3 regions of the Pseudohongiella acticola genome follow, and region 3 is predicted to be linked to each of the others. Evidence: predicted binding sites of a transcription regulator. Region 3 holds the regulator's gene; each other region holds the start of a gene.
What was found. The regulator sigma-54, encoded in region 3, starts transcription at its own class of promoters, with help from an activator protein. The targets are predictions, from matches to a motif close to ANTGGCATNNANNTTGCTNT.
Positions count from the first base shown of each region.

Region 1: the regulator sigma-54 is predicted to act here: its motif matches at 1,623-1,642, upstream of PHACT_RS01880 (flagellar hook-length control protein FliK).
Region 2: the regulator sigma-54 is predicted to act here: its motif matches at 2,734-2,753, upstream of glnA (type I glutamate--ammonia ligase).

Region 1 is NZ_MASR01000001.1:413,376-417,641, reverse strand. It holds gene fliI (flagellar protein export ATPase FliI) at 1-1,105, shown strand, start outside; gene fliJ (flagellar export protein FliJ) at 1,102-1,548, shown strand; gene PHACT_RS01880 (flagellar hook-length control protein FliK) at 1,749-3,503, shown strand; gene PHACT_RS01875 (flagellar basal body-associated FliL family protein) at 3,794-4,266, shown strand, end outside.
Region 2 is NZ_MASR01000001.1:1,601,290-1,605,555, reverse strand. It holds partial or broken gene glnL (nitrogen regulation protein NR(II)) at 1-812, opposite strand, end outside; gene glnA (type I glutamate--ammonia ligase) at 1,130-2,539, opposite strand; gene thiI (tRNA uracil 4-sulfurtransferase ThiI) at 2,969-4,266, shown strand, end outside.
Region 3 is NZ_MASR01000003.1:202,798-207,063, reverse strand. It holds gene yjgA (ribosome biogenesis factor YjgA) at 1-206, opposite strand, end outside; gene PHACT_RS15160 (HPr family phosphocarrier protein) at 208-474, opposite strand; gene rapZ (RNase adapter RapZ) at 471-1,349, opposite strand; gene ptsN (PTS IIA-like nitrogen regulatory protein PtsN) at 1,427-1,894, opposite strand; gene PHACT_RS15145 (RNA polymerase factor sigma-54) at 1,957-3,507, opposite strand; gene lptB (LPS export ABC transporter ATP-binding protein) at 3,706-4,266, opposite strand, start outside.

The sequences.
Region 1 (4,266 bases), on a different contig from region 3:
TCCGATATCGGAACAGCAATGCCAGGAAGCCAGACCGGTACGCGCCATCAATCCACTGAAGCGTCAGCCGATTCGGGAGACTTTGGATGTTGGTATCACCGCCATTAACGGTTTGCTGACAGTGGGCCGGGGCCAGCGCATTGGTTTGTTCGCCGGCAGTGGCGTTGGTAAAAGTGTGTTGCTCGGCATGATGACGCGGTTCACCGAAGCCGACGTCATCGTCGTCGGCCTGATCGGTGAGCGGGGTCGTGAGGTCAAGGAATTCATTGACGAGATTCTGGCTGAAGAAGGTCTGGCACGGTCTGTCGTTGTGGCGTCGCCGGCGGATGATTCTCCGCTTATGCGCCTGCGTGCGGCGATGATCACCACGCGTATCGCAGAAGGCTTTCGGGATCAGGGCAAAGACGTGCTGATGTTGATGGACTCACTGACGCGCTATGCCATGGCACAACGTGAAATCGCTCTGGCAATCGGTGAGCCACCGGCAACGAAAGGGTATCCACCGTCGGTGTTTGCGCGCATACCGCAATTGGTGGAGCGAGCCGGTAATGCCGACAGTGGCGAAGGCACCATCACGGCATTTTATACCGTGTTGACAGAAGGCGATGATCAACAGGATCCGGTCGCCGATTCTGCACGAGCCATTCTGGACGGTCACATCGTATTATCACGGACACTGGCGGAGCAGGGTCATTACCCGGCAATTGATATTGAAGCGTCGATAAGCCGTGTCATGCCAGCAGTGGTTAATGCTGACCACCTGGCCAAGGCGCAATTATTCAAGCGGGTGTATTCGCGCTATCAGCAGAACCGCGATTTGATCAGCGTCGGCGCCTACACTATGGGTGCCGACAAGGATATCGATTTTGCCATTGAACGCATGCCGCACCTGCGTCAGTTTCTGCAACAGGGTCTGACTGAGAATGTTGGTCTGGCTGATGCTGTTGCGCGTCTGGGCAAAGCGATTTCACCCGCGCCGGGTCGCACCATGCCGGGTGCAGGCGGTACCAACGCGCCAGGCAATGTGACGCAGCTTCAACCCCGCACCACATTGGGTGGCAGCGACCGTGGAGCCCCCGACAAACAATCGGGTAATGCGTCTTGAACCGTGTCAAGCGCATGCAACCTGTCCTGCGTCTGGCAGAGCTGGAAGCGGACAAGGCAGGGCGAGCGCTGACCATGCTGCAGCAGCGCATACAGGCAGAGGAAACCAAACTGTCGCAGCTGTACGCGTATCAGCAGGACTACCGGAACCAGATGCAGCTCTCAGGCCAGGCAGGCATGACCGTGGAGCGGTTGCGACTGTTTGATGGTTTTCACCAGCAACTGGATCGAGCCATTAGCCACCAGCGTGATCTGATCAATCATATGCAGCAGGATCAGGAGCGGGTACGTGAGCACTGGCGTCAATTGGATATCCGTCACAAAAGCCTGGAAAAAATGATCGAACGACTGAAGCGCGACGCCGATGTGCAACAGGCGCGCAACGAACAGCGCAATCACGACGAATTTTCCCGGCGCCGTGCCTCTGATTCAGGTTGGTCCTGAAGCAGGGAAGCGCGGAAGCACGGTAGCGCGGTTGCTCAGCCCCGAAATACCCTCTGTAAAATCCTTTTCCCCAGATTGGCAGGTTTCTTGCTGAGTCTCTGATGTCATTCTTGAAATGGCGCCTGTCCTTCAGACTGCAACACGCCTGCGTGAGCAGGCACTGGTCAGGCACCCGGGCAATTACGAATAGGAATTTGAGCATGTTGGTACCTGTTGATTTAATGTCAGTTGTTAGCGCGGTATCGCCAGCGGGCAAGGCCCGGGATGGCGTCGGCCCGGCTGCCGGTGCAGCGAATTCCTGGCTCCAGGCGGCCAGCGATGGGGATTCTTCTGTCGATGGTAATGGCATGATTAATAAGCTTTTTATGTCATACGCCAATGATGGTGAAGCCAATCCTGAGGGTCGCTTTGCCGCTGACTTGCGAGCGCTATTGAGCGCACACGGCGTAGATATTGCCGCGGACCCGGTACTCTTGTCCCATGCTGGAAATGATGACATGCTGGCCAAGTTTGATGGCGCCCTGTCCGATCTGGACTGGAGTGTTGATGAGCTTCTGCAAATGTCCATGGGTCCGCTTGCAGGCGGAAATAATTTGCCTGTTGATGACCAATCTTTGCCGTCTGTGTTGCGGCAATGGCTGTCTGCGCTCTCGTCACCAACCGGAGAAGCTGCAGTAACAGGGGCTTCCGATTCCGCGGCAGAAGATAGCCCGGCGCAGCGATTGCTGACAGACGGCGCGACCGGCAAGTTGTCGGAAGGTGCTGACTTATTGACATTGCAGGGGCAGCTTTCAGGTCAGTCATTGGTGTCGCCACTGGCTCAGACCTCAGTGCCTGGCTCAGCCGACAACACAGCTCAGAACCCAGCCCAGGTATTAACGCAACCGTTGACGTCGGCTGGCGATAGCGGACAGGTGCTTGCTGGTCTGTCCGCCGGTGGCCTGGTGGCTGCTAACGGCGCCACTGTTCTGGGTGGGACAGGCAGTGGGCAAGGCTATCCCGCGTTAACGGGCGAGGCCGACACTGATGGTCAGCGAACTGCAAATCCGGCATCGCGCATTCCGGGTGGCCTGGCGGGCGAGGAAGGCTTGGCCGGATTGGCCAATTCCGCTGACACAGTGAAACAGGCAACCGACACGCAGTTGAATCCAGGCGCGCAGAAGGTCTCGTCTGATGCAGCAAATGCCAGCGTGTTCAGGTCCATCCAGTTCAGTCAGGCGGGCCGAGGTGACGGCAATGGGGTCGATGGCGGTCCGGAGGCACCGGCAGATCTGATTAAAACCAGTGCTCCACTGGAGCGTAGCCAGGCCGTCGCCAGCCAGCTGTCCGCTCCTCTGTCGACGGGTACGGGGCTGGATACTTCGCTAAACCTCAATTCGACCCAGAGTCAGGTGCCGACGCCGGCTGACACCAGCACCGTACTGAACCGGCCTGAGCAACGGATGTTGGCGGCAGAAACTGCACAACAGGCGCAATCACAGGCTACTCAGCAATCGGTCACTCGCACCGCCGATGGCCTGCCACGATTTGCCATGGACACTGCGTTTGGTCAGCAGGGCTGGTCAGACAGCTTGGGGCGGCAGTTGCTGGTCATGAGTAGTCAGGGTGTCAGTTCGGCACAGATCCGCCTGGATCCGCCTGAACTGGGCAGTCTGACCGTCAAGATCCAGATGTCCTCAGACCAGCAGACCAGCGTCAATTTTGTTAGCCAGCACGCAGTGGTGCGCGAAGTGCTGGAGCAACAACTGAACCGGTTACAGGATCTGTTCCGGGAACAGGGACTGGACCTGGCCGATGTGTCAGTATCAGATCAGACGGCACAACAGCAGGATGCCGATGCTGAAGGTGAGCAAGGGCGTGCTGGTGACTGGACAGAGCGGGCTGGTGATCAGGATGAAACCGCTGGCGATCCGGTTCTGGTGCGGTCCGAATCACTGATCGATTTCTACGCCTGAACGCATTGCGGCTGACTTCTTCTGCACTGGCCGGGTCTGACCCTGACCCTGTCTGACGGTAACCCCTGCCTGCGGTAGCCACCGCGGCAGGCGTCAAAGCTCCGTCTGATATTTCTTGTCAACTCGCTTGCTGGCGTCACTAATTTGGCGAGTGCCTTTTTGCTCAATGTCTATATAATTGATTCCTAATAAGTTATCAACTTGTCAGGAGAGTGGCACAAGCCTTGCTTCTGTTCACTGCAAAGAGTACAACGTGACTATACGTCAGGTAGACATCAGGAAAGTTATTTATGGCCGATGATGATGAAGAAGCCGTTCCGGTTGCGAATAAAAGTAAAAAATTACTGTTCATAGGCATCATTGCTGTTGTGCTGTTGGCCGCTGCGGGCGGCGGGGCATGGTTCTTTCTGTTCAGCGGTGGCGAAGAAGTTGTTGTTGACCCCGATGCGCCCCCGCCGGTGGCGCCGCGTGAGCCTGTGCAGTATATGGAGTTGTCACCTGCATTTATCGTCAATTTTCCTCATCAGGGTCGACAACGTTTCATGCAGGCGACAGTGACGATCATGGCGCGTGATGCTGAGGCGCTGCAGGCAGTTACGCAGCACATGCCTGTGATCAGGCATAACCTGATCAACCTGCTTAGCGCCCAACTGATTCTGGTGTTTGAAGATCCGGCCGGCATCGAGCGGCTGCGACAGATGGCGACCGACGAAGTCAATCAGGTGCTGCAGCGTGAGATTGGTCGCGACGGCATTGAGCAATT
Region 2 (4,266 bases), on a different contig from region 3:
AGTTCGATCAATCCCGAGCGATGTCTGACGTGCGGGCTGTCCAGTGCCTGCACCGCATTGCGCACGATGTTGAGCACTGCCTGAATAAGTTGTTCGAAGTCTCCTTGCAACTCCGGAATACTGGGATCGTAGTCACGCACCAGGGTAATGTCTCTGTCACTGACTTCAGCATCAACCAGATTGCGGACACGTTCCAGCACTTCATGAACGTTGAGTGAGCTGTACTCCATGGGTTTGCGCGAGCCAACCAGGCGGTCCACCAGTTTGTGAAGGCGATCCGCCTCTTCAATGATGACATTGGTATAGTCAGCCAGCTCGGAGTTGGGCAGCTCACTGGCGAGCAATTGCGCCGCACCCCGGATGCCGCCAAGCGGATTTTTGATTTCATGCGCAAGGCCGCGCACAAGCTCGCGGGTCGTTTCATGAGTTGAAATCAGGGTTTCATCGCGGCTGATTCGCTCAGCATAGTTCATGCTCTGAATTTCTATGACCACTGCCGCGTCCGGAAAGTCGGTCAGTGGCGTCACGGTATAGTCCACCTGCAGGCTCTTGCCATTCGCCAGGTGCAACTGGGTTTTGCGCTTGGTAAAGCTGTGGTGTCCAACAATTGCCTGTCGGATATCGGCAACATCATCATCCGCGTTCAGGAAAATATCGCCGACAAAGGCATTGTTGACCTGTCGGCCGCTGATAGCCAGCAGGCTCTCTGCTGCAAGATTGATATATTGCAGGCGCAGATCCTGGTCCAGCACCAGAATGGAGCTTGCCAGAGTGTCCAATAATCGTCTGTAAGAATTACTACTGGATTGCATGATATGTCGGAATACCTCGTTATATGGGGCAAGGTCATGCAATAAACAAACCACTTTCAGTAAATTGGTTCATTCCGGAGCGTTGTGCAGTGAATGAACATTTATGGCGCGTTTTTTAGCGTTTACCGGTATTGATGGTGATCTCAGGGCGCGCGTGATACATCGAACTATGCACTATGTTGGTGCGTCGCGCAATTTTGCAGGCATGCGTGCTCTTTGGCAAAGCAAAAAAAACGCCCATCGGATATTCCGACAGGCGCTTTTTTATCCACGTACACCGGTGATCGTATTTGCCGGCGTGGCGTGGGCGTTCTTACTTAGCAGCTGTAGTACATATCAAACTCAACCGGGTGGGCTGACATGTTCAGGCGAGTGCAGTCTTGCTGCTTCAGCGCGATGTAGCCATCAATCAGGTCGTCGCAGAATACGCCGCCCTGCTTGAGGAATTCGCGATCCTTGTCCAGTGATTCCAGTGCCTGATCCAGTGAGTAACAAACCTTTGGAATTTCCGCTTCTTCTTCCGGCTCCAGGTCGTACAGGTCCTTGCTGGCGGGGTCGCCAGGGTGGATCTTGTTCTTGATGCCGTCCAGGCCGGCCATCAGCAGCGCGGCGAAGTACAGGTAAGGGTTGGCTGTGCAGTCACCGAAACGCACTTCGATACGGATGGCTTTCGGGTTGCCGCCAAGCACGTACGGAATACGGATGGAAGCTGAACGGTTACGCGATGAGTACGCCAGCAGTGTGGGTGCCTCAAAACCTTTAACCAGACGCTTGTAGCTGTTGGTAGAGGCATTGCCGAAGGCATTCAGTGCCTGGGCGTGCTTGATGATACCGCCGATGTAGAACAGGGCGGTTTCGGACAGGCCTGCATAACCGTCGCCAGCAAACATGTTCTTGCCATCTTTGGAGATGGACATGTGAACATGCATGCCTGAGCCGTTGTCGCCAACCAGTGGCTTGGGCATGAAGGTGGCAGTCTTGCCAAACGCGTGAGCTGTATTCAGCACGCAGTATTTCAGGATCTGAACTTCATCTGCCTTGTAGACCAGTGAGTTGAATTTGGTGCCGATTTCGCACTGACCTGCGTTGCCCACTTCGTGGTGATGCAGTTCAATTTCCAGACCCATGGATTCCATTGTGTCGCACATTGCGCCGCGCAGGTCGCTCAGCGAGTCAACCGGAGGCACGGGGAAATAGCCGCCTTTCACTTTAGGGCGGTGACCCATGTTGCCGCCGTCAATGCTCTTGCCTGACGACCAGGCTGCTTCTTCGCTGCCAATCTTGAAGAAAGCGCCGTCCATTGCCACGTTCCATTTGACTTCGTCAAAGACAAAGAACTCGGGCTCCGGTCCAAAAAACGCCTGATCACCGATGCCGGTTGATTTCAGGTATTCTTCAGCGCGACGTGCCACGGAGCGCGGGTCACGGTTGTAACCCTGCATGGTGCGCGGCTCGATGATGTCGCAGCGCAGGTTAACCTGTATCTCGTCAGCAAACGGATCCAGCACCGCTGTGGTGTCGTCCGGCTTCAGGATCATGTCTGATTCGTTGATGCCCTTCCAGCCAGCGACTGAGGAGCCGTCAAACATAACGCCGTCCATGAAGCCTTCATCTACAACCGCCGCCGGGAAAGTAACGTGCTGCTCCTTACCCTTGGTGTCGGTGAAGCGAAGATCTACCCACTTGACGTCGTTCTCTTTGATTAAATTTAAAGTCTTCTCAGACATTCCTGATCCTCCGTGTGATCGAGAATTGGGTGACGGTTTAAAGTCACAGTTTTAAAATCTGACACAGCCGCTGATTGCTGCCGTTGCTCAGTGTTTATTTTCTTATATGCCGGTCGTGTGCTGGTTCAGCACTCAACAAACCGGGCATTCGGCATTATAATGGCGCTCGCATACCATGCCCGAGTAGCAGTGAATGAGCAAGATATATGCCATTCCTGTTGCTGCCCAGAGCCCCTGTATACGCGGTGCTTGCTGATAACCCGTGTCAGGCTAATGCGCAAAAGCGCACCAAAAAAGTGCGCCAAATTCGAGTTGGCGCCTTTTTGGTGCATAATGCCCTTTTTTGATGCGTCCGTCTCACTATTACAACCGAATTAATTCCGTCAGCTGTCACCGGTTGTCGTCCATTTCGAACACAAGGTCAGTACCATGCTTTATGTTATCCGCTTTTTCCCTGAAATTACCATCAAGACGCGTTCGGTGCGTCAACGACTGATCAAGACACTGCGGCGTAATCTGCGGATACTGATGGGCCGGATCGATTCGCGGATCAGTGTAACCGGTGACTGGGACATTCTGGAAGTGGAAACCAACACTGCAGATGAAACTCTTCTGGCCCAGGTCGTCGACGTGTTACGCAATACGCCGGGAATTTCGCTGATCAGTCAGGTGAGTAAACAGCCGTTGCCGGATTTTGACGGCATATTGACAGAAATTTTGCCTCATTATCGCGATCAATTGCAGGGCCGCAGCTTTGCTGTACGCAGTAAACGTCAAGGCAATCATGACTTCAGCTCCATGGAGCTGGAGCGTTACCTGGGCGCGGCTCTGTTGCGCGAGACCGGCGCGTCCGGGGTCGATCTGAGGCAGCCGGACGTCACCGTGCGTCTGGAAATCCGTCAACAGACCCTGTATGTGGTAACGCAGCAATGGCGCGGGTTGGGCGGATACCCCATGGGGACGCAGGAGCCGGTGTTGTCGCTGATTTCAGGCGGCTTTGATTCGGCGGTGTCGAGTTATCTGTTCATGCGTCGTGGCGTACAGACTCATTTTCTGTTTTTTAACCTGGGTGGCAAGGAGCATGAACTGGCGGTAAAGGAGGTCGCATTGTATCTGTGGATGCGGTTCGGAGCCTCCCATCGTGTCAAATTCATCAGTGTACCGTTTGAGCCGTTGTTGGGCGAGATACTGACCCGGGTAGACAGCGGCCACATGGCTGTTGTGCTAAAGCGCATGATGATTCGTGCGGCTGATCAGATCGCCCGCGAAATGAAGCTGTCGGCACTGGTAACCGGCGAGTGCGTAGCGCAGGTTGCCAGTCAGACCCTGCCCAATCTGAATGTGATCGATCAGGTAACGGATATGCTTGTATTGCGACCCCTGATTGTGACCGACAAACAGGACATTATTGACATGGCGCGGCGCATTGGTACTGAGGAGTTCTCGGCTCAGGTGCCAGAGTATTGTGGTGTGGTATCAGTAAAACCGACCACAAATGCGAAGCTTCAGCGAGTGCTTGAGGAAGAGGCGAAACTGGATATTGAACTGATAAGCGCAGCAGTGGCTGAGCGTGAAGTTCAGATGATTGACCGGGTGGTCGAAGTGCTCGAGCACCGTGACGTTGAGCCCGAGCAGGTCACAGACGTGCCTGCCGGAGCGATGGTGATTGATATACGTCACCCGCAAGAGCAGGAACGGGCGCCATTGAGCGATGAGCACTACGAGGT
Region 3 (4,266 bases):
GCCGCCAGCAAAGGCTCGGGCACCTCGATCTGCTCCAGTTGCTTTTTGTTCAGGCTTAACAGGTCTTCACCCATTTTCTGCAGTTCGGTCGAGCGCTTTTTGCGTTGCGTTTTGCTCTCTTCGCCTTCGTCAGCAATATCGCCAGGGCCATCATCAGGCCCGGGCTGCTCAATCCGGGCGCGCCGGTTCAACCGGGGTTCTTTCATGTCACTCGCCTTCTTCAAAACGGTTGTTCACCAGGTCCTGGATGGCCTGGAGTGCATCGGCTTCATCGTTGCCATCAACGATAATAGTGAGCACCGTGCCCTTGCTGGCCGCCAGCATCATCAGGGACAGAATGCTTTTGCCATCAACCAGTTTCTCGTTACCGATGCGAACGCTGCTATTGAACTGCGAGGCGGTTCCGACCAGTCGGGCAGCGGCACGGGCATGCAGGCCTGCCTTGTTGCAGATAGTGATGGTGGCTTCAATCATGACTGTTGTGCAGCCTCCTTGCGTGAGAGTTCCCGGTGCACAACCTGCAGGTTACTGATACGGCCGGTAAATGCCTGCTTCAGACGTTCACACAGGTACACGGATCTGTGTTGGCCGCCGGTGCACCCGATGGCCACAGTCAGGTAGCTGCGATTGCTGCGCTCTATGCGTGGCAACCACTTTTCCAGAAACTGAAAAATATCAGTCTGCATGGCGTTGACGTCGTCCTGGCTCGACAAATACTGGCTGACCGGCTCATCCAGTCCGCACAACGGTCGAAGTGCCGGGTCCCAGTAGGGGTTAGGCAGGCTGCGGGCATCAAAAACAAAATCGGCATCAATGGGAACGCCATTTTTAAAGCCGAATGATTCGAACATCAGTGCCAGCGACGAATCTTTCTTCTCAACCACGCGCGCTCGTACGGTGGCACGTAATTCATGAACCGACATCGTGCTGGTGTCGATGGAAAGACCTGCCAGTGCCGCAATTGGCTCCAGCATTTCACGCTCTTTGTTGATGGCTTCACGCAGGCCGATGCTTTCGGTGGTCAAGGGATGTTTGCGTCTGCTTTCACTGAAGCGTTTGATCAAGGTGGGGCTGTTGGCATCCAGAAAAATAATTTCGGTGTCAATTCTGGATGCCTGCAGATCAACAATAATCTGAGGCACTTTCTTCAGGTCATCAGGAATATTGCGGGCGTCGATGCTGACTGCAACGCGAGGCAGGGCCACAGTTTCGCTGGAGATTCGCGTGATAAAGGCCGGCAACAAACTGGCGGGCAGATTGTCGATACAGTAGTAGCCATGATCTTCCAGCATGTTTAATGCGGTGCTTTTGCCGGAACCGGAGCGGCCGCTTACGATCAGGAGTCTCACAATTGCTCGCCTGCCTTAATTAGGTCTGGATTTGATTTTGCTGTCAGCGGATTGCGACGACCGGGCCCTGACGGTGCTCAGCTTTGAGATTGCTCGCTGAAGCGTATCGCCGTCTGGTAAAGCTCATCGCTACTACTGGCATCGCGCAGTGCCTGACAAAACGTTTCCTGGTGGAACAGTCGCGCCAGGCCACTCAGCACACGCAGGTGTTCGTCGGTTTCTTCAGCTGGCACGATCAGCACGAACAGCAGATCCACCTGTTGCGAATCAATGGCATCAAAATCAATGCCTTCGTCCAGTTGTACCAGTGTGCCGATAATCTGCGTGCACTCCTGAACCCGGCAATGAGGTATGGCAATGCCATTGCCGATGCCCGTGCTGCCCAGTTGCTCGCGCGCCAACAAGGCATTATAGATGGCGTCTGCTGACAGGCTGCTGCTGCTTTCTGCGATATGTTCACTGATGGATGTCAGAAAACGTTTTTTACTGACACCCGGCATATTACAGACGGTGCGTTCAGGGCTAAGAATTGTGCTCAGTTGCATCAGGGCTTCCTAATCTTCCGATGGCTGCCATTCTAGAACCTTGGCCTGCCGCTGGCAATGCGCTAGACCAGTCGTTTTCGCTCATTGGACGGCGGTATAGACAACGATTCCCGGTACTTGGCGATGGTTCGTCGGGCGACGTTGATACCCTGTTCTTCAAGCAACTGCGTGATTTTGCTGTCGCTCAATGGTTTACGTGGGTTTTCCGCCACCACCAGCTTTTTGATCAGGGCACGAATGGCCGTGGACGAACACTCCCCGCCACCGGCCGTGCTGACATGGCTGGAGAAAAAATATTTAAGTTCGAAGATACCACGCGGTGTGTGCATGTACTTCTGTGTGGTCACCCGGGAAATGGTTGATTCGTGCATTTCCACGGCTTCTGCGATGTCATGCAGGACCAGGGGTTTCATGGCCTCTTCGCCTTTCTCCAGGAAACCCTGTTGGTGCTCGACTATGCGGCTGGCAACCTTGAGCAGGGTTTCGTTGCGGCTCTGCAGGCTTTTCAGAAACCAGCGTGCTTCCTGCAGGTTGTCGCGCAGGTAGTTATTGTCTGTGCTGTTCTCCGAGCGTTTTACCAGAGAGGCATAGTCCGCATTGATGCGCAGTTTGGGAGCCGTTTCGGGGTTCAGCTCAACGCGCCAGCGGCCACTGCGCGGGTCCTTGGTGACAAACACATCCGGCACAATGTAGGTAGCGGAGGAGGGCGCGATGTCGGCGCCGGGTCGCGGATCCAGCTTTTCGATGATGGCGATGGCATCACGGAGTTCGGGTTCCTTGAGCCGGGTCAGGCGCATAACCTGGGCATAGTCGCGGTTGCCCAGCAGAGGCAGGTGGTCCTTGACCAGCGTGCGCGCATTGCGAATGGCGTCGTTGACCATTGTCTCTGGTACCTGATTGAGCTGGATCAGCAGGCATTCGGATAAATCGCGGGCAGCCACACCCACCGGGTCAAAGTGCTGGATCCGGTGCAGTACCGCCAACACTTCGTCTTCTTCAATCTCCAGATGCTCCTGCAGCCCCTCCAGAATGGAGTCCAGACTGGCGCTGAGCTGGCCGTTGGCATCCACTGCGTCGATGATGGCCATGGCGATGAGCCGATCGGTGTCTGACATGGTGGTCAGATTCAACTGCCAGAGCAGGTGGTCCTGCAGCGATTCGGAGGCGGCATCACGGGACTCAAATTCATCATTGTCCGGGGCCGGGCTGCCGCTGGTGTAGCTGTTCTGATAGATGTCATCCCAGTTGGTGTCAACAGTCAGCTGCTCCGGGATACTGTCTTCCCAGTGCGATTCGTCGCCGCTGGCTTCGTAAGACGCATCGGAAGATGACTGTTCGGCGAAGCTGTCACCGGTGTCATCTGAGTTATTGCTGGACTTGTCCTTGCCGCTGTCCGACTGGGAGTTTGACTCGCTGCTGTCGTTGTCGAAGCTGGCGTCACTGCCATCGGCGTCCTGGGATTCGTCAACCTCCAGCATGGGGTTGGACTCCAGCGCCTGATGAATTTCCTGTTGAAGATCCAGAGTGGATAGCTGCAGAAGCCGGATTGCCTGCTGCAGCTGGGGAGTCATGGTCAGCTGTTGACCAAGCTTTAGCTGGAGCGAAATTTTCATGGCATCAGATACATCTTTGTTGCTCGGTTGTCGCGGGATCGCTGATTGATGCGCCGCTTTGGCAGCGACACGTTTAGGTTTGCTTTTTTACTAGGCTAAGCAAGCATCATGCCGATGTGTGGATTATTTTGCAATAATTTTGTCTGGGAAAATTTCGCCGATGCTGTACTTGTCTCTGTCCGGCTGCGATGCGTGAGGTCAAATCCGGAATTTCTCGCCCAGATAGACATCACGAACCTTCTGATTGGACAGTATCTGTTCGGCGCTGCCCTCGGCAATGATGCCGCCTTCACTGACAATATAGGCCTTCTCACAGATATCCAGTGTTTCCCTGACATTGTGGTCTGTCAGCAGAACACCGATACCGCGCATTTTCAAGTGTTCGATGATTGATTTTATGTCGCTAACCGATATCGGGTCGACGCCGGCAAATGGCTCATCAAGCAGGATGAAGCGCGGATCATTGGCCAGGGCACGGGCAATTTCGGTTCGTCTGCGCTCACCACCGGACAGGCTCATGCCTTTGTTGTGACGTATGTGGGTGATATGGAACTCCTGCAACAGGCTTTCCATTTTTTCCCGGCGCTGTGGCGGGCTGAGATCCTTGCGGGTCTGCAGGATCGCCATGATATTGTCTTCAACGCTGAGGTTGCGAAAAATCGATGAGTCCTGTGGCAGATAGCCAACACCCAGACGGGCCCGTGAATAGATCGGCAGGCCGGAGAGCTCGGTGTCGTTAAGCTGGATATTGCCGGCGTC